2 linked regions of the Euzebya sp. genome follow. Each later gene encodes a partner of the first gene's protein in a complex. Links are inferred from orthologs where the notes say so. Each region holds a gene or a part of one and is shown on either strand. Other genes may lie near its edges. The genes, in order: dnaG and dnaB.

Region 1 (9,390 bases):
GCTACCCGATCCTGTGGATCGCCATCTACACCGTCGCCCTGGCTCTCGGCTTCGGGACCGCGAAGGTGCCCGGCGTGGCCGTGCCCCCGATGCGGACCCGCACCAAGGTCGGGATCATCGCCCCGCCGGTCCTGGCCGTCGCCGTGCTGCTCGGCATGACCGAGACGATCACCCCGACGTTGCTCACCCTCGGGCTGATCGTCCCCTACGTGGTCGGCCAGCAGCTGCCGAGGGTGCTGCCGGACGCGGTGATGGCCCGCAAGGGCCTCATCCTGTCCCTCCTCGGGATCCTCGCGTTCCTCTTCGAGACCGGCTACAACCCGACGAACGTCGACGAGTTCGGCGGCCTGCTGCTCACGATCAACGTCGCGGCGATCTCGATCGTGCTGTGCTTCCCCCTCGGCGTCGTGCTCGCGCTGGTCCGCCGATCGACCTTCACGCTGCTGCGGCCGATCTCGGTCCTGTACATCGAGCTGATCCGCGGCGTCCCGCTGATCACCCTGCTGTTCATGGGCCAGTTCGCGATCGGGTTCTTCCTGCCGCCCAGCGTGGACTCCCCGCCGGACGTGATCCGCGCGATCATCATGTTCACGCTCTTCAGCGCCGCGTACGTCGCCGAGATCGTGCGCGGCGGCCTGCAGTCGGTGCCGAGCGGCCAGACCGAGGCCGGACAGGCCGTCGGCCTCCGGCCCCTGACGATCACCGGCCGCATCGTGCTGCCCCAGGCGCTGCGGAACTCGATCCCCGCCCTGGTCGGGCAGTTCATCAGCCTGCTGAAGGACACGACCCTGCTGGTCATCATCGGCCAGTTCGACCTGCTGGGCGTGTCCGACCCGATCCTCGCCAGCCCGCAGTTCCAGAACCAGGGCTTCGCGCCGGAGGTCTACGCCTTCGTCGCCTTCATGTTCTGGGTGATGTGCTTCTCCATGTCCCGCGCATCGCAACGACTCGAGACCAAGCTTGGAGTTGGAACCCGATGAGAGAGAGCGATCGATGAGCGACGTCGAAGACCTCCGCAAGGGCGCCCTCGAGCCGGGCGGCACCGGCGAGGCCATCATCACGCTGTCCGACGTCGACAAGTTCTACGGCGACTTCCAGGCCCTCCGGGACATCAACCTCGTCGTGGGCCAGCAGGAGGTGGTCGTCGTGATCGGCCCCTCCGGCTCCGGCAAGTCGACGATGATCCGCTGCATCAACCACCTGGAGGAGCACACGAAGGGCACGATCGTCGTCGACGGGATCGAGCTGTCCCAGGACGTCCGCAACATCCAGGAGATCCGCCGGGAGTGCGGCATGGTCTTCCAGTCCTTCAACCTGTTCCCGCACATGACGGTGATGGAGAACATCACCCTCGGGCCCCGGCAGGTCCGCAAGCAGGCGAAGGCGGAGGCGGAGGAGGAGGCCATGCGCCTCCTCACCCTCGTCAAGATCCCCGAGCAGGCCCAGAAGTACCCGGGGCAGCTGTCCGGCGGCCAGCAGCAGCGCGTCGCGATCGCCCGGGCGCTCGCGATGAAGCCGAAGGTGATGCTGTTCGACGAGCCGACGTCGGCGCTCGACCCGGAGATGGTGAAGGAGGTCCTCGACGCGATGCAGGACCTGGCCCAGTCCGGCATGACCATGATCGTGGTGACCCACGAGATGGGCTTCGCCCGGGCCGTCGCCGACCGGGTCGTGTTCATGGCCGACGGCGAGATCGTCGAGGTCGGCACCCCCCAGCACTTCTTCGAGAACCCCACCGAGGAGCGCACCAAGCTGTTCCTGAGCCAGATCCTCTAGCCCGGGCCCCCAGGGGAGGGGGCGGGTCGGCCCGCGCGAGGGGGGTCGTTGGTCCATGCGCCGGCGGGGGAGGGGGCGGACACTCCGAGCACCTGGGTCGATCCACGACCCGCGAGGGCTGAGGAGCAGGACATGGACTTCGATGGGAAGGTCGCCATCGTCACCGGTGCGGCGTCCGGGATCGGCCGGGCCGCGGCCATCCGGCTGGCGGCTGACGGCGCTGCGGTCATCGTCTCGGACGTGGTGGCCGCCGGGGGGAAGGAGACGGCCCGGCTGATCACCGACGCCGGCGGCCTGGCCACCTACGTGCACGCCGACGTCAGCCGCGAGTCGGACGCCGCCGAGCTGGTCGCCGCCGCGAAGGACACCTACGGCGGGCTGGACATCGCCGTCAACAACGCCGGGATCCTCGGCGGGTTCGTGCCGGGAGCGGACATCGCGGTGGCCGACTTCGACCGCATCATCGCCGTCAACGTCCGCGGGGTCTTCCTCGGCATGGTCACCCAGATCCCGGCGATGCGCGAGCGCGGCGGCGGCGCGATCGTGAACGTCGCGTCGGCTGCGGGCGTGCAGGTCCAGCCGCTGGCCGCCGCGTACACCGCGAGCAAGCACGCCGTGGTGGGCCTCACCAAGGGCTTCGCCTGCGACCACGCCGCGGAGGGCATCCGCATCAACGCCGTGGCCCCGGGTGCGGTGGCGACGAACATCGCGTCCCACCTCGACCCGCAGATCCTCGCGGCCATGGGCGACCGGCCCGATCCGAGCCCCCTCGGCCGCGCGGCCCAGCCCGAGGAGCTGGCCAACGCGATCGCCTGGCTCGCCAGCGACGAGGCGTCGTTCCTCATCGGCTCCAACGTGCTGGTGGACGGGGGTCTGACCCTGCGACTCGGCTGAGGTTCGCGTCTACACGTCGTCTGGTGCGCCACGGCAGTGATCCGCACGTCGGTCGGGAGGGTCCCGGACGGCGTGCGGTCGGCCCGGCCCGGCTACCGGACAGCGTGCAGTTGGGCGCGGGCCGATTGCGGGCGGCATGTGGGCACGCTCTGCAGCGGGAGAGAGAAGGCGTCTGCACGTGGCCCGGTTGAGGTAGGGGCGTCTGCACGTGGTCCGGTGCCGCCCGGAGGGGAACTGCACGTGGTCTGGGAGGGCCCCGGGTAACGTGCAGCCGGCCCGGCTCGGCCACCGGAGAACGTGCAGCCGACCGGGCCTCGGCCACCGGAGAGCGTGCAGCCGACCGGGCTCGGGTACCGGACAGCGTGCGGCTCGCCCCCCGACGGCGACGGCGGACGCGGCCCGTATCATTCGCGGTCGCGTCCAGACAGCCCCCGACCGGAGCCTCCCCGTGACCGCCGATCCCCACCTGCCCCCCGCGTTCGACCCCGAGTACCCGCTGGTCGCCCCCGACGCCGACGACGCGATCGAGGGCCACCACACCTCGATGGACACCATCGTCGAGCTGTGCAAGCGGCGCGGGATCATCTTCCAGTCCTCGGAGATCTACGGCGGCCTGCGCGGCGCGTGGGACTACGGCCCGCTCGGCGTGGCCCTGAAGGACAACGTCCGGGCGCAGTGGAAGAAGGACATGTTCCAGCTGCGCGACGACGTCGTGCCGATCGAGGCGTCGATCCTGATGCACCCGCGGGTCTGGGAGGCGTCCGGCCACGTCGCCGGGTTCACCGACCCCCTGGTGGACTGCCGGAACTGCAACACCCGCCACCGCGAGGACCAGCTGCCCACGAACAAGTCCGGGGAGCCGTACTGCCCGAACTGCGGCCAGGCCGGGCAGTTCACGGAGTCCCGCGCCTTCAACCTGATGTTCCGGACGTTCGTCGGGCCGACCGAGGACTCCTCGGCTCAGGTCTGGCTGCGCCCCGAGACCGCCCAGGGCATGTTCGTCGACTACGCCCACGTGCAGCTCACCAGCCGGAAGAAGGTGCCCTTCGGCATCGGCCAGATCGGTCGGTCGTTCCGGAACGAGATCACCCCGCGCAACTTCATCTTCCGGGTCCGCGAGTTCGAGCAGATGGAGATGGAGTTCTTCTGCAAGCCCGGGACGGACGAGGAGTGGCACCGCTACTGGATCCGCCAGCGCTACGACTGGTACACGCGCCTCGGGATCACCCCGGAGAACCTCCGCATCCGGCCGCACGCCACCGACGAGCTGAGCCACTACTCGAAGGGCACCGTCGACGTCGAGTACCGCTTCCCGATGGGCTGGGGTGAGCTCGAGGGCATCGCCAACCGCGGCACGTTCGACCTGACCCAGCACGCGGAGTTCAGCGGCAAGGACCTCTCGTACTACGACCAGGCGGCCGACGAGCGGTACATCCCGAACGTGATCGAGCCCGCGGCCGGCGTCGACCGCACCGCCCTCGCGTTCCTGGTCGACGCCTACGCCGAGGAGGAGGCGCCGAGCGTGAAGGGCGGGACCGAGACCCGCACGGTCCTGCGCTTCCACCCCGACATCGCGCCGGTGAAGGTCGCGGTCCTGCCCCTCTCCAAGAAGGACACGCTGACCCCGACGGCGAAGAAGGTCAACGACCTGCTGAAGCCCCACTTCGTCAACGTGGACTACGACGAGGCCGGGCAGATCGGCCGTCGCTACCGCCGCCAGGACGAGGTCGGCACGCCGTTCTGCGTCACCGTCGACTTCGAGACCGTCGAGGACGACGACGCCGTCACCGTCCGCGACCGGGACACGATGGCCCAGGAGCGCATCCCGATCGAGAACCTGGTCCGCTACCTCACCGACCGGTTCACCGCCGCGAGGTCCTGACTCACCGCCGAGCTGCTACCGATGGTAACATGCCGCGCATGGTCCACCAGCGCGACGTGAGCGGCAAGACGGTCCTGGTCACCGGGGCGGCGAGGGGCATCGGCGCGGCGATCGCCGAGCGGATGCACCGGCGTGGGGCGAACGTCGCCCTGATCGGCCTCGAGCCCGAACGGCTCGCCGCCCGCGCCGACGCGCTGGGCGACCGGGCTGTGTGGGCCGAGGCGGACGTGACCGACTCCGACCAGCTCGACGCCGCGGTCGCCCGGACCGTCGACCGCTTCGGCGGGATCGACGTCGCCATCGCCAACGCCGGCCTGTCCTTCGTCGGCGCCCTGGCGAGCCAACCGGTGGAGCAGTGGGTCCGCACCATCGAGGTGAACCTGCTCGGGGTGTACCGGACGGACCGGGCGGTGCTGCCCCACATCGTCGCCTCCCGCGGGTACCTGGTGAACGTCGCGAGCCTGTCCGCCGTCGCCCACGCGCCGCTGATGAGCGCCTACACCGCCTCGAAGGCCGGGGTGGAGGCGATGACCGACGCGCTGCGCATCGAGCTCGGACCGACCGGCGCGGTCGCCGGGTGCGCCTACTTCGGCTTCGTCGACACCGACCTGGTCCGCGGGGCGTACGAGCACCCGGCCACGAAGGCCCTGAACGGGGTGCAGCCGAGCCTGATCAAGCGCCCCATCCCCCTCGCCCAGGCCGTCGACGCGCTGGAGCGCGGCATCGACCGGCGCGCCCACCGGTTCTGGGCGCCCTGGTTCGTCGGCCCGATGATGGCGGTCCGCGGGGTGCTCCAGCCCCTCCTCGAGCTGGGGATGGGCCAGCGGCGCGAGCAGATCGCGGCGGCGCTGCGCCTGGCCGACCCGGCGCACGCCGCAGCCGACGCCCCACCGGTGGACGACCGGCTGGGCGTCGCGATCCAGGACGGCCACGCCGCCCTCGAGCACGGCTCGGCCCGCGACCTGGTCTGACCGCCCCGGATCCGGCTAGTGCCAGCCGCCCCAGCGGCGGTACGGGTCGGGGTCGTCCACCTCGCCGAGGCGCTCGCCGGTGTCGGCCGTCCCCCCGCTGCGGATCAGTCGGGCCAGGTCGTCCTCGATCCGCTCGCCGCGCTCCATCACCTGGGCGATGCCGCGGGCCATCCACACGACCAGGCGGAGGGCCGCGCCGGCGATGAACGTGAGGATCCAGGCCACGATCGCGAAGGGCACGTCGCCGCGCCGGAACAGCTGGGCGCCCGCGACGACGCCCGCCACGCCGACGACGACGATCAGGCCGTCGGCGACGCGCGCGGCGGTCACCAGCTCACGTGGCTTCACGGGTTCCACAGGACCGCCGATGCTAGTCTGCGGGACGTGCCCGATCCTCGTTCGTCCCGCGAACGCACCGAGGAGCTGGAACGCGCGAGCCTCTCGGCGTGGGCCACGCTGTCCGCCGAGTCGAAGGGCCGCGAGCAGCCCGAGGAGCCGGATCCGCTGCGCACCGCGTTCCAGGTCGACGTGGACCGGATCGTGGCCTGCGCGGCGTTCGAGCGGCTGACCGACAAGACCCACACGCTGCTCGCGCCGCGGGGCGAGCGGTACCGCTCGCGGCTCGACCACACCCTCCGCGGGGCCCGGATCGCCCGCACGATGGCGCGGGCCCTCCGCCTCAACGAGGACCTGACCGAGGCGATCGCGCTCGGCCGCGACCTCGGCGCGACCGCGTTCGCCCGCGCGGGCGAGGACGCCCTCAGCCTGGTCGCCGACGAGCCGGTCCGCCACAACCACCAGTCGGTCCGGGTCGTCGACGTCCTCGAGTCCGACGGGGCCGGGTTGAACCTCACCTGGGAGGTGCGCGACGGCATCGGCGCCCACACCCTCGACGCCCCCAGCCCGGCGACCCGGGAGGGTGAGGTCGTCCGGTTGAGCGACCGGATCGCCCACCTGACCGGCGAGCTCGCCGACGCGCTGTCCGCAGGGGTGCTGCTGCCCGACGACCTGCCCGACGACATCGTGGTCGGCTGGGGCGCCGACCCGGACGCGTGGGTCCGGACCCTGACCGCCGACGCGGTGAAGGCGTCGACCGACACGCCCGAGGTGCGGCTGTCGCACGTGGCCTGGTCGACACTCGAACGCCTCGACGTCTTCGTCACCGAGCGGATCGCCGAACGCCACGGGGCGCAGGCGGAGCGTGCGCGGGGCAGCCACTGCCTGTCCAGCCTGGTGGTCTTCTACGTCGACAACGTCCGCCGGCTGCCGGCCGCGCACCGCGGTGGACCGGACCCCGCGGTGGTCCGGGTGATCGACTTCGTCGCGTCCCTCTCCGACGTCCAGGCGCGCCGGCTGTTCGAGCGCCTGTTCCTGCCCAGCCGACAGCCGCACCGGTCATGAGCGCGCCTAGACTCCGGCTCCCGCACCACCGGTGAGGAGACCACTTGGCCGGACGGATCAACGACGAGGACATCCAGACGCTCAAGGAGCGCCTCGACATCGTTGAGGTCGTCCAGCCCTACACCGCGCTGAAGCGGTCCGGTGCCGGGTTCATGGGGCGCTGCCCCTTCCACGACGAGAAGACCCCGTCGTTCTCCGTCCAACCCCGCGGGTTCTTCCACTGCTTCGGCTGCAACGTCGGCGGGGACACGATCGCGTTCGTCCAGGAGATCGAGGGGCTCAGCTTCACCGAGGCCATCGAGAAGCTCGCGCGCCAGTTCGGCGTCACGCTCCGCTACGAGGAGCTGCGGCCCGGCCAGCGCGCGGCGCTCGGCAAGCGGACCCGCCTGCTCGAGCTGACCGCCGAGGCCGACGCCTGGTACCGCGAACAGCTGAAGGGGCCGGCGGGGGAGGGGGCGCGGGCCTACCTCCGCGAACGCCAGGTGCCGCCGGGGGCGTGGGAGGTGTTCGGGCTCGGCTGGGCGCCGGACGCCTGGGGCGACCTGAGCGACCACCTGATGGCGAAGGGCGCCTCGACGGAGGACCTGGTCGCCGCCGGCCTGGCCACCAAGGGCCGCCGTGGCGCGGTCGACCGGTTCCGCGCCCGGCTGCTGTTCCCGATCCGCGACCAGCGGGGGCAGGACGTCGTCGCCTTCGGCGGGCGGATCCTCCCCGGCGGCCCGCAGGTCACGAAGATGGACGGGGCGACGCCGAAGTACATCAACTCGCCGAAGACCGACGTCTACGACAAGTCGGTCACCCTCTACGGCCTGCACCTGGCCCGCCGCGAGGTCGTCAAGCGCCGCGAGGTCCTCGTCGTCGAGGGCTACATGGACGTCATCGCGCTCCACACCGCCGGGATGGGCAACGCCGTCGCGCCCTGCGGCACCGCCCTGACCGAGCAGCACTTCACCCTCATCCAGCGCATGGACGCCCGGGTCACCCTGGCCCTGGACGCCGACGCGGCCGGCTTCGACGCGGCCGAGCGGGCCCGGGAGCGGGCGGAGACCGCCGGCATCACCGACCTCGGGGTGCTGGTCCTGCCCGAGGGCCAGGACCCCGCCGACCTGGTGACCGGCGGCGGGGCCGAGGCCGTCGAGCGGGCCCTCGCGGGGCGGAAGACCGCCGTCGAGTTCCAGATCGAGCACCTGCTGCGCAGCGCGGACCTGTCGACGCCCGAGGCGAAGACCGGCGCGTACCGGTCCACCTTCGACCTGCTCGGCAAGATCGACGACGCCGCCCTCCGGTACCACTACGTCTTCAACGTGGTCGCGCCCGCCGTCGGCCTGCCAGCCCAGCGCATCGAGGACGAGCTGAACCGGGCCCACCCGCTGACCCGCGCGGCACCGCAGCGACCGGCACCGGCGCGGCGGCAGAGCACCGCCCCGGCCGCGCCCCGCGACCCGCAGCTGCAGCTCGAGCGCGAGGTCCTGCAGGTCGCCCTGCAGGTCCCCGAGGCGCTGCCCGACGACTGGCAGATGCTCGACGAGTCGGTGTTCACCGCCGAGGTCAGCCAGGTGCTGTTCCGCGCGATCAGCCGCCACGGCGGCGACCTCGACGGGATCCTCGACGCGATGCCGGACGACGACATGCGGTCGCGGGTCCGCAGCTTGGCCGCCTCGGAGCTGACCGTCGACACCCAACCGGCGCAGGTCGCGTGGCTGATCGACGCCCTGCGGGGTCGCGATGCCCGGCGGCGGTGGGAGGCGGCCAGGGCGCGGCTGCAGGAGGGCGGGGAGCACCTCGGCCCCGACGAGCGCGCCCACCTGATGCGGGACATCGGCGAGCTCGAGCGGGTCTGGCGTGCCTACCAGCGACGTGACGTCCACGCACGGGAGGGCCGACCGTGAGCGCGAGCGCCGACCCCACCCCGCAGGTGACGACGACCGACCTCGACGTCCACGTGGCGCTGCTCGACCACGTCGCCGTCACCGACCTCCTCAACCTGGGCCGGAGGCGCGGGTACGTGACGCCGGAGGACATCGACGACGTCGTCAGCGGCGCCGACCTCGACCGCGACGGCGTGCGGGCCCTGCACGACCTGCTCGAGGAGGAGTCGATCGAGCGGCGCCGGCCGTCACCACGGCCCCGGCGAGAACCGGCGTCGCAGCGCTCACCCGAGCTGGTGGTCTCGACGACGACCGGCGACCCGGTCCGCATGTACCTGCGCGAGATCGGCCAGGTCGAGCTGCTGACTGCCGAGGAGGAGGTCGACCTCGCCAAGCGGTACGAGGCGGGGCTCGCCGCCGGCATCCGCCTCGCGGCCATCGGGGACCGGCTCGACCCGGCCTCGCGCCGCCAGCTGCTCCGCATGCAGCGCGGGGGCGAGCGGGCCAAGGCGCGCCTGGTCGAGGCCAACCTGCGGTTGGTCGTGTCGATCGCCAAGCGGTACGTCGGCCGGGGCATGGTCCTCCTCGACCTGATCCA
Region 2 (15,597 bases), on another replicon or contig:
CCCGCGAGGTGCTGGGCGACGTGTCGGACGAGGACGTCGCCCGGGCCGCGGAGGCCGCCGGCGTCGAGGCGCCCGACGACGCGGACCAGGCACAGGTCCGCGCCGAGGTCGAGGCACTCCTGAACCGCGATCCCGACGTGCTCGCGAGCCCGTTGGAGGGGGACTCCGAGCCGCTCGGCGGTGCGGTCAGCACCTCGGCGTTCTACGCGCCGGCGGTGGTCGCGCTGATCCTCCAGCACCTCACGATCACGTTCATCGCCCTGTCGGTCAGCCGCGAGCGCATCCAGCGGACCACCGAGCTGATGGCCGTCTCACCCCTCCGCCCGATCGAGCGGGTGCTCGGCAAGGTCGTCGCGTACCTGTTGATCGGCTTGGTCCTGGGTGCGGCCATGCTGCTCGCCGTCGTGACGCTGCTCGGCGCGCCCATCCGCGCCGGCGTCGCGCCGGTGGCGATCGTCCTCGCCCTCGAGCTGGCGGCGAGCATCGGCATCGGGTTCCTGCTGGCCGGGATCGCCCGCAGCACGACCCAGGTGGTCCAGGGCGCGATGCTGCTCCTCCTCCTGAGCGTCTTCTTCGGCAACCTGCTGCTCAGCCCGCAGCGGCTGCTCGACTGGGCGCAGCCGATCGGCTGGGCGCTGCCGATGACCCACGCGATCAACCTGCTGCGCGACTCGATGCTGCGCGGCAACGACCTCGCGACCACGCCGCTGGCCGTCCTCGGCGCCGTCGCGGCGGGGACGATCGCAGTGGGTGCGTGGATGTCGACCCGCGGGGACCGGGCCACCTAGCCCTGGAGCGCCGCGGACGGTCAGCGGGGGACCCACACCGCCCGCACGGAGGGGTGGGGGACCACGACGTCGCCGTGGCGCGAGGCGATCAGCAGGTGGTCCTCGGCGGCCGCGGCGATCACCCCGCGCACCTGCTCGCCGTCGTCCAGGGCGACCACGACGACGACGCCCGCCGTCTCGTGCTCGGTCATCCGCGCCCGGAACGTCTTCGCCCCACGCCGCGGCGACTGCCCGCCGGCGCGGACGCGGTCGACGACCCGGAGCCGGGTGAGGCCCGCGAGGGGGAGGTCGACGTCGCCCCGCGCGGCCCGCAGGGTCATGTGGTCGCGGCCGGCGTGGACCGCCGTGCCGGTCATGACCTCGCGCCCCGCGACGACCTCGACCACGTCGCCCCGGACGACCAGCTCGGCGGCGACGTCGGCGAGGGTCCGGGCGCGCCGCTCCGCCTGCAGCGCCATGGCCTCGTAGGCAGCCTGCTCGGCCCGGACCTCGGCGTCCATCCGCGCCGCGAGCCGCTCCAGGTGCTCCGCGCCGGCGGGATCCTCGGTGACCACCGGCCCAGCCAAGCACATCCGCCCCGCGAGCCACACCCTCCGCAGCCCGGTCGTCGCAGGCGGTAGGGTGCCGGTCCGCGGCGGCTGCCGCGGGGCGGGGGGGACCTCGTCGTCGTCACGATCGAGGAGCAACGGATGAGCCAGGCCCGTCCCCGCGCGGTGGTCGTCGCCGTCGCGTGCGCCATCGCCCTGTCGAGCGCCGCGCTGAGCGCCACGACCCCCGCCACCGCGGCAGGTCCCGACACCGCCGACGCGGTCGGGGCGCACGCGCGCGCCCTCGCGGCGTGGCGGGCGGACGGCCCGGCCGGCGCGTTCGCGTCCGGTCCCCCCCACCGGACCCGGGTGGGCGGACGGCGCCGACGTGGTCGAGGGCTCGCTGCTCGTCACCACGACCGGTGCACCCGCAGCGTTCGCGGACGTCGATCCCTCCGCCCGCGCGGTGGCCGATGGGGTCATCGCGGTGGACGTGGCGCCCGGCGACCTGGCCGCCACCGTCGCCCGCCTGGCCGCCGACCCCTCCGTCGTCGCCGTCGAGCCCAACCGCGTGCGGCAGTTCCACGCCGTCCCCGACGATCCGGCGTACGGCCAGCAGTGGGCCCACCAGCTCACGGGCATCGAGGAGGCGTGGGACGTCACCACCGGATCGGGAGACGTGCTGATCGCGATCGCCGACTCCGGCGTGGTGGCCGACCACCCCGAGCTCGACCGGGTGGTCGAGCAGGTCGACGCCTCCTCCGGGCAGATCGAGCCCGGCGCGTCCGACAACGACCCCTGCCAGGTCGGCCACGGCACCTGGGTCGCCGGGGTCCTGGGCGCGACCGGACAGAACGCGCGCGGCGTGGCCGGCGTCGATTGGGGTGCTGACATCCTCGACATCAACACCGCCGACCCGGAGATCAGCTGTGCGGGCCGACGGACCTCGGCACCATCGCCGCGATCGCGCACGCCACCGAGCGCGGCGCCGACGTGGTCAACCTGAGCCTCGGCGGACCGGCCGCGAGCTGCCCGACCGCCTTGCAGGCCGTCATCGACGCGGCGATCGAGGCGGGCACCGCGGTGGTGTCCTCCGCCGGCAACGCCGGTGACGCCACCCCGAACATCCCCGCGAGCTGCAACGGCGTGATCTCGGTCGGCGCGGTCGGGCCGGACGCGTCGGTGGCGCGGTACTCGACGACCAACGACTACGTCGACGTGGTCGCCCCGGGCGGCGCGGCGGCGGAGGGCCTGACGGCCGCCACCGAGGTCCTCACCACCAGCTGGTGGCTGTCCGGTGCGCGGACCGAGCCGCTGATGCCGGTCACCGGCACGTCCTTCGCCACCCCCTACGTGGCCGGGCTCCTCGGCCTGGTGCGGGCCGTGGCACCGGAGCTGACCCCGGCCCAGCTCGAGTCCCTGCTCGAGTCGACCGCCACCGATCTCGGCCCTGCCGGCCGGGACGACGACAGCGGCTGGGGCCTCGCGACCGGTGCGGCGGTCATCGCCGCAGCCGCCGGTGAGCCGGTGGCCGACCCCGCCCCCGACCCCGACTTCCCCGTCGGCGATGCCGGTCCGCTCCGCCCCGGCGGCGACGTCCCGGTGGTGCGGGTGTCCGCCGGCGAGGTGCCGACCGAGCCCATCACGCAGGCCGTCGCCGTGTCCGCGACGCTGTTCGCCGACGCGGGCGCCACCGAGGAGGCACGGGTCCCCGCCGCCTGGGCGGTCGTGGCCCGCAGCGACGACTACGCCGACGCGTTGGCCGGATCGACGCTGACGCTCGGCGCCGCGCCGCTGCTGTTCACCCCCTCCGACGGCCGGCTGGCCGGGCCCACCGCGACGGAGCTGCAGCGGGTCCTGGCGGCTGGATCGCCCGTCTACCTGCTGGGCGGTCCCGCCGCGGTGCCCGCGGCGGTCGAGGACGACATCCGCGCCCTGGGGCTGACGCCGGTCCGCCTGGCCGGTCCGGTCCGGGAAGCCACCGCCGTCGCGATCGCCGACGAGGTCGACCGCGTGCTGGTCGAGCTCGGGATCGGCCCTGCCCCCATGGCGCTGCTGGTCAACCGGGACGACTGGCCCGACGCCGTCGCCGCCGGCCTGCTCGGTGCCCAGTTCGGCTACCCGATCCTGCTCACCCCGCCCGACGAGGTCGCGGCGGTCACCGCCGAGGCCCTCGCGGCCCGCGACCTCAACCAGCTCCTCGTCGTCGGCGGCACCGTCCGGGTCAGCGACGCGGCGATGAACTCGGCCGCGGACCTGAGCGGCGTCACGACCGCGGTCCGCCTGGCCGGGGAGGAGCGCAACGGCACCGTCGTCGCGGTGTCCGCAGCGGTGGAGGAGCTGCTCAGCGAGACCGCGCTGGGCCGTCCGCAGACCGCCCTGGCGGTGAACGTCCGCCGGGCCGACGCCTACGCCCACGTGCTCAGCGCCACCGTGCCCGCCGGCGCGGCGACCGGCGTGTTCATCCCCGTCGAGGGGGATGCCGGCGACGTCGTCAGCGACCAGGCCGTGGGCTACGCCCGAGGGCTCGGGCTCCCGCTCGCGATCATGGGCGGGACCGACGTGATCGTCCCGGACACCGCGACCGCGCTCGAGGCGCTGGTGGAGACCCCAGCCGCCGGGTGAGGTGGCCGGCGCGAGTGGCGCGGGCACCTCGGCGGCGGCCATGATCGGTTGCAGATGACCGCCGCCGAGCAGTGGACCGCCGAGCTGCGGGCCTGGGAGATCCCGACCGAGATCCTCTCCGCAGCCCCCCGCGACCCGTACGCCTTCTGCCCCTCCCAGATCCGTCGTCCCGCCGTCGACCCGCGGGGCACCCCGACCGGCCGGGTGGTCGCCGAGCGGCTCGCGGCCGGGGAGCGGCTCCTCGACGTCGGCGTCGGGGCGGGGCGGATCGCAGGCGCCTTCGCCGGTGACCACGACGTGCTCGGCGTCGAGCCCCGCGAGGGCCTGGCGGCCACCGCGCGCGAGGTCGGGATCACGGTCATCCCCGGCCGCTGGCCCGACGTCGCCGACTCCGCCGGCCGCGCGCCGGTCGTGCTGTCGAGCCACGTGCTGTACGACGTCCAGGACCCGGGTCCGTTCCTGGCCGCCCTGCACCGCGCCGCGGCGCGCCGGGTGGTGATCGAGGTCACCGCCGTCCACCCGTGGGTGCGCGTGGGGCCGCTCTACCGGCTGGTGCACGGCATCGACCGGCCGACAGGGCCGAGCGCCGAGCTGCTCGCCGACGTCGTCGCGGACGTCGTCGGGACGCGCCCCCGGACCGAGGCGTGGCAGCGCCCGGGCGGGATCGCCGATGACGTGGAGGAGGTCCTCGACCACACCCGCCGGATGGTGTGCATCGACGCGTCGCACCCGCAGGCGGCCGCGCTCGACGAGGCAGTCCGTGCGGACCTGGCGGACCTGCCGGGCGGCGGGGTGCAGATGCCGCCGGTCGACCAGGTCACGCTGTGGTGGGACGTCGATGCCTGACCTCGACCGGGCCGCGCTGCGCGAGGCGCTGCGCGCCCGCCACCCGTGGGTGGATCACACCGAGTGGGGTCCGCGGGCGGTGACGGCGGGTGAGTGCGACCTCTGCGGGGAGGAGGCCAGGCTGGTCCAGCCGTGCGGTCCCCCTCCCGCGGAGCTGCGGGGTGCCACGCCGGACTGGGCGCTCGGACGGCGGTGCGCCGCCGCGCTCGGGGTTGAGGGGTGGTGCGACGGGCACGTCGACGAGGCCACCGCCGCGCTGGGCTGGCTCGAGGGCCTTCCCGCGGACGCCGACGTGCTGGCCCGGCTGTGGTGGGTGGCCACCGGCGAGGTCCGACCCGACCCGCGCAGCGGCCGTCACGCGGCCGCACTGCTCGCAGAGCTCGGCTGAGGGGGCGGGGCGTGGGCGCGGTGCCTGGGCGTGGCGCCTGGGCGTGGCGCCTGGGCGCGGTGCTCAGATCTGAGCGGGTCCTCCGCCCACGGACCGGATCCCCAGATCTGGGCGCAAGGTCGCGCGAGCGTGACCGCAGATCTGGGAGTTGGCTCTGCCCACGAGCACAGGTCTCAGATCTGAGACCAGGCTCGCGCCCTGAGACCAGTCGCGCCGTCCGGCTGGGGCTCAGCCCGGCGCTGCTCACGACCACCGCACGGCGATCACGTTGTCCACAGGTGTGGCGGATTCCTCCGCGCGGACGTCGGCGGACCGGGTTCCCTGGAGCCGGCACGCCCATCCCGAACGACCCGGAGGTCGACCCCGATGTCAAGCCACAACCAGATCACCATCGCCGGCAACCTGACCGCCGACCCGGACCTGCGCACTACCAGCGGGGAGGTGCCCCGCTCACGGCTGCGCGTCGCCGTCAACCGGCGCGTGAAGGTCGCGGGCACCCAGGACGAGTGGGAGGACCGCCTCGACGGGTTCTTCACCGTCGTGTGCTGGCGGGACATGGCCGTCCACGTCCGTGCGTGCCTCCGCAAGGGGGACCGCGTCGTGGTCACCGGCCACCTGACCGGCCGGGAGTACGAGGTGACGACCGACGGGGGCACCGAGACCCGCCACGCGACGGAGATCGTCGCAGAGGAGGTCGGCGGCTCGTTCCGCTGGTACCCGTGGACGCGGATGGAGCCGCGCCCGCTGCTGGTCGACGCCGGCGACGCCTCGGTGCCCGCTCCGGATGACGACGACGCGCCGGCCGAGCGCGTTGTCGCACCCGCTGCCTAGGATCGGCCACGCGTCGGAGGGCGACCACGTGTACGGGTTCCCCTCCGGACGGTCGTGGGCCGCGGACGGGCCGACGGGTACGCTGGTCCGTCCGTCCTGCCCTCCACGGGTGCAACCGCACGAGCGTGAGGGCCGCCAAGACCGAAGGATGGTCAATGCGAACGTACGAACTGATGATGATCTCGCGCGGCGATCTCGACGACGTCGCCGTCGACACGAACATCCGCCGCTTCACCGGCCTGATCGGTGAGCAGGGCGGCAACGTGATCAACGTGGACCACTGGGGCAAGCGCCAGTTCGCCTACGAGATCAACCACATGAACGAGGGCTTCTACACGGTCATCGACCTGGAGATCTCCTCCGAGGGCTTGACCGAGCTCGATCGCCAGTTGGGCATCACCGACGAGGTCGTGCGCCACAAGTTCGTCCGCCCGCCGATCCGCACCAAGCGGGTCTGACCCTCCGACGCGACGAGCGTCCGCACGCAGCGGACGCGCTCGACACACGAGAGGAGCACAGACGTGGCGAACGACAACGTCATCACCGTCATCGGCAACCTGGCGGCGGAGCCCGAGCTGCGCTACACCCAGTCGGGTGTGGCCGTGACCAACGTCCGGGTCGCGGTGAACCGCCGGGTCCGGAACCCCCAGACCAACGACTGGGAGGACCGCCTCGACGGCTTCTTCAACGCCAACATCTGGCGTGAGCAGGCCGAGAACGTGGCCGAGTCCCTCCACAAGGGCGATCGGGTCCTGATCCAGGGCTACCTGCGCTCGCGGTCCTACACCGACCGGGACGGCCAGGAGAAGTGGGTCACCGAGATCGAGGCCGACGAGATCTGCCCCAGCCTCAAGTGGGCGCGGGTCAGCATCGAGAAGGTCAGCGGTGGCGGCTGGGGTCGACGACCCTCACCGGGCGGCAGCGCCCCGGCTCCGAGCGAGCCCCCCACCCCCGACGACGTCCCCTTCTGACCAGCTCTCGAGAGACCACGAGGTACCAAAGACATGGCACGTCCCCAGCCCCAGCGCCAGCAGCGCCCCGGCAAGCGGAAGGAGGACTTCTTCCGCAAGAACAAGATCGAGTACATCGACTACAAGGACGTGGAGCTCCTCCAGCGCTTCATCTCCGAACGCGGGAAGATCCGGTCCGCCCGGGTCACCGGCGTGAACCCGCAGCAGCAGCGCCTCCTCGCGCAGGCGATCAAGAACGCCCGCGAGATGGCCCTGCTGCCGTACACCAGCCGCTAGAGAGGACCATCACCCATGAAGGTCATCCTGAAGGGATACGTCGACAACCTCGGTGACGCCGGGGACATCGTCGAGGTCGCCAACGGCTACGCCAACAACTTCCTGATCCCCCAGAACCTGGCGATGCGCGCCACCAAGGGCGCCGTCGCGGACTCCGAGGCGCTGATGCGCTCCCGCCAGAAGCGGGAGGCCGTCGAGATCGCCCAGGCCGAGGAGCAGGCGAAGGGGCTGTCCGGCCGCGTGCTGGTCATCCAGGCCACCGCCGGCGAGGACGGCACCTTGTACGGGTCGGTCGGCAAGCGCGACGTCGCCGACGCGCTGGCCAGCGCGACCGGCGTCACCGTCGACTCGAAGAAGATCGACCTGGACCGGCCGATCAAGGCCGTCGGCCAGCACGAGGTCGGGGTGCGCCTGCACCGCGAGGTCGTGGCCACCGTCACCGTCGACGTGGTCGCCGACGAGGTCATCGAGTCCGGCTCGGAGGTCCTCGAGGAGGCCCTCGCCGAGGACGCGGTCGACGAGGCCGACGTCCCCGCGACCGACCCGGCGGACACCGAGGACGACGAGGTCTGAGCGACCCTCCCCACACCGTCGAGACGACCCCCGCCGCCCACCCGGGCTGCGGGGGTCGTCCGCGTCCGGGGGCGTGCGCCGACACGTCCTGATCCACCCTCGCAGCGACGTCGCTCGCAGTGATGAGACGATCTGTCCGCGGGGTTCGGCCGGTCTGTGGATGAGGTGTGGATGACCCGTCGGGACCTGTTGAGCACCCGTGTGATCCCTGGGGACAACCCACGCCCGTCTGTGGGTGGCCGCAGAGGGGGTGGCGAGGTGTTCCGATCTCCGGCAGCTGCGTGACGACGTCACACCCCCCTGGCACAGTCCGTCGCTGGCCCCCACGCTGCCCGCCCCAAGGAGACGTCGCGCCCATGTCCTCGCCACCCGACTACGACGCCGGCCCCCCTCCGTCGGGGGTCGGTCCGGGTGCCGGGGCGACGCGGGGCTTCGACCGGACCCCGCCGTACTCGCTGGAGGCGGAGGTCAGCGTCCTCGGCAGCATGCTGCTCAGCGCCGACGCGATCGCCGAGGTGTCCGAGCTGGTCCGGCCCGAGGACTTCTACCGGGGCGCGCACCGCACGATGTTCGAGGCGATGCGGGACCTCTACGACAAGGGAGAGCCGGTCGACTCGGTCACGCTGGCCGACGAGCTGCAGCACCGCGGCAAGCTCGAGGACGTCGGCGGGGCGCTCGCGATCACCGACATCTCCGCGCAGGTCCCGACGCCCGCGAACGCCGTCTACTACGCCCGCATCGTCAACGACCGGGCCCTCAAGCGGCGCCTGATCGAGGCCGGCAGCACGATGACGCGGCTGGGCTTCGACCTCGAGAAGACCGGTGTCGACGCCGTCGACGAGGCGGAGGCGCTCGTCTTCGAGCTGGCCAACAACCAGCGCGGCGGGGAGTTCGTCCCCATGCGGGACCTGCTGCTCGAGGCGTTCGACCTGATCGAGAAGCTGCACGACTCCGACTCCACGATCACCGGGCTCGAGACGGGCTTCACCGACTTCGACGAGCTGACCAGCGGCCTGCAGCCGGGCCAGCTGGTGATCCTCGCGGCGCGTCCGGCGATGGGGAAGTCGACGCTGGTCACGAACATCATCAGCCACGTGACCGCGTCGCAGCGAAAGCCCGCGGTGATCTTCAGCCTCGAGATGAGCCAGATGGAGATCGTCAACCGCATGTTGAGCGCCGAGGCGCGCATCGACTCCGACCGGATGCGGACCGGCAAGCTCAAGGCCGACGACTGGCCGAAGCTGAGCAAGGCGATGGGGAAGCTGGCCGAGGCGCCGCTGTTCATCGACGACACCCCTGGCGTGTCGATGATGGAGATCCGCTCGAAGTGCCGCCGCATCCACCAGCGCCACGGCCTCAGCCTGGTCGTCGTCGACTACCTCCAGCTGATGGAGTCCCACAAGTCGAAGTCCGACGGCCGCGTGCAGGAGGTCGCTGAGTTCTCCCGTGGCTTGAAGGTCCTCGCGAAGGAGCTCGGCTGCCCGGTCATCGCCCTGTCGCAGCTGTCCCGCAAGCCCGAGGACCGCACCGACCGGCGACCGATGCTGAGCGACCTGCGCGAGTCCGGCGCGATCGAGCAGGACGCCGACATCGTCGGGTTCATCTACCGCGACGAGGTCTACAACCCCGAGACCGAGGCGAAGGGTGAGGCCGAGCTGATCATCGCCAAGCACCGCTCGGGCCGCCTCGACAACATCCGGCTGTCCTTCCTCGGCCACCACTCCCGCTTCGCGAACCTGGCCCGCACGCCCGGTCCGCGCGGCGCACCGGCCCCCGGTGCGGTGGGTGCCCCGCCAGGTCCACCGCCGGGCGCTCTCTGAGCGGGGTGCAACCCTCGAGTCCCCGACGGCGTCGGACCGCGCACATCCGCACCGACGCCCGAAGGGATCCGACATGACCGCGCACCCCCGCCCCGCCCCACCCGCCCGGCGGCTGCTCGTCGTGGCCCTGCTGCTGGCGCTCGCCGTGGCCGCCTGCAGCGCGAGCGACTCCGGCGATGACAGCGCCGCGACCGACGAGGTCGAGGCGGCCGCCACCGCGGTCGAGCAGGCAGCCGACGGCGACGACGCCGCCGAGGACCGCGAGGTGGGGCTCGCCGCCGGCGAGGCAGCCGACGGCCAGGATGCCCCGGCGCCCACCGCAGAGGGTGACGACGGGGCCGACGCGGCGCCCGTCCTGCCGCCGGACACGGCCACGACCGGCGAGAGGATCATCAAGGAGGGGACGGTCACCGTCGAGGTCGAGCCCGGCGACTTCGACAGCGCCTTCGGCCAGATCGTCGCCCGCGCCCAGGCCCTCGGCGGCCACGTGTCCGGGACGTCGTCCTCCACCGAAGAGGGGCCGGACGACGAGACCCTCACCCGCGGCCAGGTCACGATCCGCATCCCAGTCCGGAACTTCGAGGACCTCCTCACCTCCCTCGGCGACGCCGGCACCGTCGTCGACCGGAACATCACCAGCCAGGACGTCACCGCGGAGTACACCGACCTCGAGTCGCGCCGCCGCAACCTGCAGGCCCAGGAGCGCTTCTACCTCGGGCTGCTCGAGGAGGCCGCCGGCGTCACCGACGCGATCGCCGTGCAGCAGCAGCTCGACGACATCCAGGCCCAGATCGAGCAGATCACCGGCCGCCTCAACCTGCTGGGGGACCGGAGCGCCTTCTCGACCCTGACCGTCCAGATCCACGAGCGCGGTGCGGAGCCCACCGACGTCGAGCCGATCGAGGAGCCCGGCGGGTTGACGCCCTACATCGAGGACGCGGTCGACACCTTCATCACCACCGTCGGCGCGCTCATCATCGCCGCCACGTTCATCGCCCCGTTCCTGGTGATCGGTCTGGTCGCCTTCGGGATCTGGCGGGCGGTCGTCCGGTCGCGCCGGACCGTGCCCACCCCTCCCCCCGCCCAGCCCGCACCGCGCGAGCCCGTCGGGGTCGGCGTGGGGACGGCCGGTCCCGACGAGGACGGTTAGCGTGGGGGCATGACCCCGGAGACCTGGGCCGACGTGGCCAACTGGGTGCTGCTCGCCGTCGGTGCCGCCATGGCGTTCGGCACCGGCCTGGCGCTCCTCGCCTACCGACGTGACGGGGTGTTCCCCGGCCAGCCGGTCGACGAGGACGGCACCCCGGAGAAGGCCCCGGCCATCCGGTCGGCGTACGTGAAGGTGGTGCTCGGCCTGGCCCTCGGGGTCTGGGGGCTGGCGGGGCTGACGACCGGCAGCGTCATCGGGATCTGATCGGCCCCGCACGTGCGACGTCCCGACCCAGGTCGTGGGTCGGGACGTCGTCGGTCGGCTGGCGGAGGGCTGCTAGCCGAGTCCGGGGAGGGCTGGCAGGCCACCGCCGACGATCAGCGGGGTGAACGGCTCGGTCCCGAGGGCGAGGTCGACCTGCGGGCCACCGTGGGCCTCCATGTAGCTGACCGAGCGGCTCAGGTCGCTCGCGTTGTTCGAGGCGGGGAGGGGCGCGATGGCCAGGGTGGACAGCACGCCGACGGCGTTCCCCTCGTCGTCGAGGAAGCCGGACCCGGAGTCACCGGGGATGCCGGGGCTGACCGCGTAGTGGGTGTGGGTCCAGCCGCCGCCGGAGGTGCCGAGGGACACCGCCAGCTTGGGGCTCAGGGTCTCGATGCCGAGGCGCAGGCTCGAGTTGCCGAAGGAGTGCATCAGCTCGCCGGCGGCGGTGCCGTCGGTGTTGAGGCCGACCGGACCACCGATGACGGGGAGGGAGGGGTTGACCAGGTCGTGGTCGTCCGGGTGGACGCGGACGAGCGCGAAGTCGTTGTACGCGCAGGCGTCCGGATCGGTCTCGCCCGCCTGCTGCATGGCGAGCCAGGAGTTGTAGGCCAACGTGCCGGGCCGCGACGCGCCGTCGATCTCCACGGGCGTCCCGAGGGGGAGGGACCCGGCCAGGCAGCCGTCGGTCTCGGTCTGCCCGCCGGTGCCAGAGCAGTGGGCGGCCTGGCCGATGTAGACCTCACCGCCGCCGGTGAACACGAAGTTGGCGGTGCACTGCGCACCCTCGGTGTAGGTCTGGGTGCCGGGGTGGATGGTGGCCGAGTCGGCCGGCGCCCACGCGGGCTGGGCGTCGGCGGGTGGGGCGGTCAGCGCCAGGGCGGCGGCCAGGCACAGGACGAGCAGTGCCACGAGCGGCACGGGGCGGCGGAGGGTTGGGGACATCGACGGCTCCTCGGGGTCGGTGGCGAACACGGTGTCCACCGGTGCAGTTCGCCCCTGCGAGGCCTCGCTCCTGCACGACGCGACCCGTTCTTCCAGTGTTGGCCTGGCCATCCGGACATGTCGCCGCAGCGTGGCCGCTCAGCCAGGCCCTGCACGTGCCGATCGAGAGGTGCCATGCCCGGACCCCGCCCGACCCGCGCACCACGGGTGCGCGATCCCGGCACCTCCGACGCCGTCACGACCGGCGACACCGGGGTGGCGTGGACCGTCATCCTCGGGGTGGTCGCGGTCGCCTGGGTGGGCACGTACGCGGCCGGGGGATCGAAGACCGCCGTCCCGCACCTGTTCTACGTCCCCGTGATCCTGGCCGCGTTCCGGTTCCGCGCGCGTGGCGCGCTCGCCGTCGCCCTGCTCGCCGGTCTCCTCGCCGGTCCGCTCACGCCGCTGGAGGCTGCGACCGGCGCTGGGCAGGCCGCCGCGAACTGGGTGACCCGCCTGGTGGGCTTCGTGCTGATCGGCCAGCTGACCGCCTACCTGTCCGGCCACTCCCTCGCCTCGGTCCGCCACCAGCGCACCTCGCGGCGGTTCTGCGCCGAGATGGCCGCCGCGGTGGAGGGGGGGCAGCTGCGGCTCGTGTACCAGCCGGTCGTCGACCTGCGGAGCGGCCACCTCGCCGGCGTCGAGGCGCTGGTCCGCTGGGAGCACCCGGCCCGCGGCACCGTGCCGCCGGCGGAGTTCATCGCCGCGGCCGAGGCCTACGGCTGCATCCAGGTGATCACCCGGTGGGTGCTGGCCGAGGCGTGCGACCAGCTTGCGGGCTGGCGGTCGGCGGGCCAGGCCGACGACGACTTCGTGCTGGCCGTGAACGTGTCGGCGCTCGACCTGGGCGACCCAGGGGTGGTCGACCACCTGCGCGTGCTGCTGGCGCGGACGGGCGTGCCGGCCAGGTCGGTCCACCTGGAGATCACCGAGACGGCGCTCGTCGCCGACATCGACGCGGTGGCCGACCACCTCGCGACGCTCCGCGAGATGGGCGTCCGCCTCGCGATCGACGACTTCGGCACCGGTGAGTCCTCCCTCGGCCACCTGCACCGCTTCCGGGTCGACCTGTTGAAGATCGACCGGGTGTTCGTCGAGCGGTTCGGCGACGATGACCGCGCTGACGTGATCGCCCGGGGGGTCGTCGGCATCGCCCGGGCCCTGGCCCTCGCCACGGTGGCCGAGGGCATCGAGACCAGCGGGCAGGCCCGACAGGTCCGCAGCTTCGGCTGCGACCTGGGCCAGGGGTTCCTGTTCGGCCGCCCGGTCCCCGCGGCGGACCTCACCGCGATCCTCGCCGATCCCGTCCCGTTCACCGTCGCCACGCGGGCGCTCCTCGATCCCACGAGCGCACCCTCCAGCTGAGCGCGGGCGGGTCAGTCGGCCCCGGGACTGACCCGCGGTCGCGGTGTGCGGTCGGTGCCGGGCACGAACGGGTCCTCCACGGCGTAGGCGGCGACGAACGCGTCGATGGAGTCGAGGTCGACCCCGTGGCAGCGCTGCACCACGCCCCAGCCGGCGAGCGCGACCTGCCCGTCGTCGAGCCGGTCGTACGGCGTCGTCGCGGCTTGTCCGGGGTGCGCGGTCTGGACGTGCTCGACCAGGGTCGCCACGTCGTCGTCGGTGAGCCCGCGGTAGGTGACCACGACCGCCCCGGCCTCGAGGACGCTGACCTGCTGCGGCTCGCTGAGCGGGTTCGACGGCGGGTAGGCGGTGATGTCGAGGGCGCCCGAGGCATGCCACCCCGACGACGGTGGCACCGAGGAGTAGGGGACCGGCGGCTCGGCGTCGCCGATCAGGTGGCTGCCGAACTGCACCGGGGGGAGCTCGGGTGCGTCGCAGCGCGCGGTGGCGTTCGGCGCGCTCGTCGCCCCGGACGACCCGCACGCGCCCAGTAGGACGGCGAGGAGGACGGCCAGCAGGACCGGTCGTCGCCGCTGACCGTCGTGAGGCAGTCGCATCGACCCGAGGCTAACGACCCGGCCAGGTGGACGGATCGAGAGGTGACGGGACGGGGGAGACTCCCGCCTGATGCCCGCACCGTCGATCCCCGGACTGAGGGACCTCCAGCGGATCGGCGTCGGCGGCTTCGCCGAGGTCTTCCGCGCCGTCGAGGACCCCTTCGACCGCGTGGTGGCGGTGAAGGTGCTCACCACGCTGCACGGGGACGCCGATGCCGTGCGGGCCTTCGAGCGGGAGTGCCGTGCGCTGGGGCAGGTCGACGGGCACCCGAACATCGTGACCGTCCACTCCGCGGGGACCACCGACGACGGGCGGCCGTACCTGGTGATGAGCCACGAGTCCGGCGGCACCCTCCAGGATCGGCTGGACGCGGGCGAGCGACCGGACCCCGTCGCCCTGCTGCGCCTCGGTGCCGACCTGGCCGACGCGCTGGCCACGGCGCACCGGTCGGGCGTCCTGCACCGGGACGTCAAGCCGGCCAACGTGCTGGTGTCGTCGACCGGCGTGCCGAAGCTGTCGGACTTCGGCATCGCGCGGCTGGTCGACGAGACCGCGACGGGCGGCAAGGTCACCGCCAGCCTGCTGCACGCCCCGCCCGAGCAGATCGACGGCAAGCCCGCGACCCCGGCGGGGGACGCCTACAGCCTGGGCTCGACCCTGGCGACGCTGGCGCTCGGGCACCCGCCGTACCTGCCGGGTGCCGAGGACAACGTGATGGCGCTGCTGTCCCGGATCGCCCTGCAGCCGCCCCCGGACCTGCGCGCCGCCGGGCATCCGCCCGAGGTCGCCGAGGTCGTCGCCGCGCTGATGCAGAAGGACCCCGCCGCGCGCCCGCAGGATCTGGCCCTCGTCGCCGCGCACCTGCGGCAGGTGGCCGACCGCCTCGCGGGCGGCGGAGCCGCACCGGCCGTCGGCCCCTCCGGGGGTCCCGCCGTCGCGACGCGGATCGGCCGGGGACGACGGGTGGCGTGGGCGGCGCTCGGCCTCGCCGTGCTCGTCCTCGGAGCGGTCGGCGCGGTCCTGGCGCTGGGGGACGAGGGCGGCGCGGTGCCCCCGCTCGAGGAGGTGGCGGCCGCCGAGCTCCCGGAGTCGGTGGACCTGTCCGATCCCGACGTGCTGGCCGGTGCCCTGTTCGACGTCGGCGACCTGCCGGACGACGGCGGCTGGATCGAGACGGAGGACACCGGCTTCGCACGCCCGGACTCCCTCGGGCACCCCGCCGCCCTGTTCGACGTGTGCCAGCGCGAGCTGGACCCGGCGCTGTTCGGCGCGGCCGCCCAGCGGTTCCACTTCGACGAGAGCGGGTCGGGGAACGCCATCGGCGCGTCGGCCGTCGAGGTCGTCGGGGACGGTGAGGCGCTAGAGCGCCAGGTCGTCGACGCCTACCGGGCGTGCACGACCTACGAGAACTCCCTCCGGGACGGCGGGTCGGAGCGCACCGAGGTCGTGTCGGTCGAGGAGGTACCGGTCGGCCCGTACACCGGGTTGCGGACGCGCATCCGGTTCCCGAGCGACGGGCAGGTCCTGTCGGAGACCCGCGTCCTGGTCGACGGGGTGTGGCTGACCCTCCAGGTCGACGACGACCGGATCGACGA

Evidence for each region.
Region 2: the proteins of dnaG (region 1) and dnaB are in contact, whole or in part, in a crystal structure (PDB 2R6A), measured with the Geobacillus stearothermophilus proteins. The link is inferred for Euzebya sp. from one-to-one orthologs. Residues at the interface, in WP_049624496.1 of Geobacillus stearothermophilus: Lys456, Leu457, Leu458, Pro459, Ala460, Asn463, Ala464, Leu467, Leu535, Leu536, Ile537, Ala538, Gln544, Glu545, Asp548, Tyr549, His552; in WP_033016901.1 of Geobacillus stearothermophilus: Ser13, Glu15, Ala16, Gln18, Glu91, Leu92, Asp94, Ala95, Val96, Pro97, Thr98, Ala99, Ala100, Asn101, Tyr104, Tyr105, Ile108.

The regions. Positions count from the first base shown.
Region 1 is NZ_CAXQBR010000032.1:1,614-11,003, forward strand. The notes cover bases 6,449-9,390. They hold dnaG (DNA primase), read left to right. Parts: upstream 6,449-6,968; coding sequence 6,969-8,813; downstream 8,814-9,390. Other genes in these bases: ACEQ2X_RS08395 (HD domain-containing protein), read left to right, coding at 6,449-6,924; rpoD (RNA polymerase sigma factor RpoD), read left to right, coding at 8,840-9,390. Also shown: ACEQ2X_RS08365 (amino acid ABC transporter permease), read left to right, coding at 1-980; ACEQ2X_RS08370 (amino acid ABC transporter ATP-binding protein), read left to right, coding at 994-1,776; ACEQ2X_RS08375 (SDR family NAD(P)-dependent oxidoreductase), read left to right, coding at 1,909-2,670; ACEQ2X_RS08380 (glycine--tRNA ligase), read left to right, coding at 3,215-4,552; ACEQ2X_RS08385 (short-chain dehydrogenase/reductase), read left to right, coding at 4,591-5,523; ACEQ2X_RS08390 (hypothetical protein), read right to left, coding at 5,539-5,880; more of ACEQ2X_RS08395, read left to right, coding at 5,908-6,448. UniProt on the Escherichia coli protein: RNA polymerase that catalyzes the synthesis of short RNA molecules used as primers for DNA polymerase during DNA replication.
Region 2 is NZ_CAXQBR010000023.1:3,744-19,340, forward strand. What follows is about bases 7,502-10,413. They hold dnaB (replicative DNA helicase), read left to right. Parts: upstream 7,502-8,181; coding sequence 8,182-9,645; downstream 9,646-10,413. Other genes in these bases: rplI (50S ribosomal protein L9), read left to right, coding at 7,502-7,825; ACEQ2X_RS06125 (DUF4349 domain-containing protein), read left to right, coding at 9,719-10,413. Also shown: ACEQ2X_RS06065 (ABC transporter permease), read left to right, coding at 1-788; ACEQ2X_RS06070 (hypothetical protein), read right to left, coding at 809-1,342; ACEQ2X_RS06075 (S8 family serine peptidase), read left to right, coding at 1,704-2,321; ACEQ2X_RS06080 (S8 family serine peptidase), read left to right, coding at 2,309-3,940; ACEQ2X_RS06085 (class I SAM-dependent methyltransferase), read left to right, coding at 3,995-4,786; ACEQ2X_RS06090 (hypothetical protein), read left to right, coding at 4,779-5,174; ACEQ2X_RS06095 (single-stranded DNA-binding protein), read left to right, coding at 5,541-6,005; rpsF (30S ribosomal protein S6), read left to right, coding at 6,161-6,463; ssb (single-stranded DNA-binding protein), read left to right, coding at 6,527-6,976; rpsR (30S ribosomal protein S18), read left to right, coding at 7,010-7,252; more of rplI, read left to right, coding at 7,268-7,501; more of ACEQ2X_RS06125, read left to right, coding at 10,414-10,795; ACEQ2X_RS06130 (hypothetical protein), read left to right, coding at 10,805-11,059; ACEQ2X_RS06135 (serine protease), read right to left, coding at 11,132-12,001; ACEQ2X_RS06140 (EAL domain-containing protein), read left to right, coding at 12,176-13,405; ACEQ2X_RS06145 (DUF3105 domain-containing protein), read right to left, coding at 13,417-14,001; ACEQ2X_RS06150 (serine/threonine-protein kinase), read left to right, coding at 14,072-15,597. UniProt on the Escherichia coli protein: The main replicative DNA helicase, it participates in initiation and elongation during chromosome replication. Travels ahead of the DNA replisome, separating dsDNA into templates for DNA synthesis.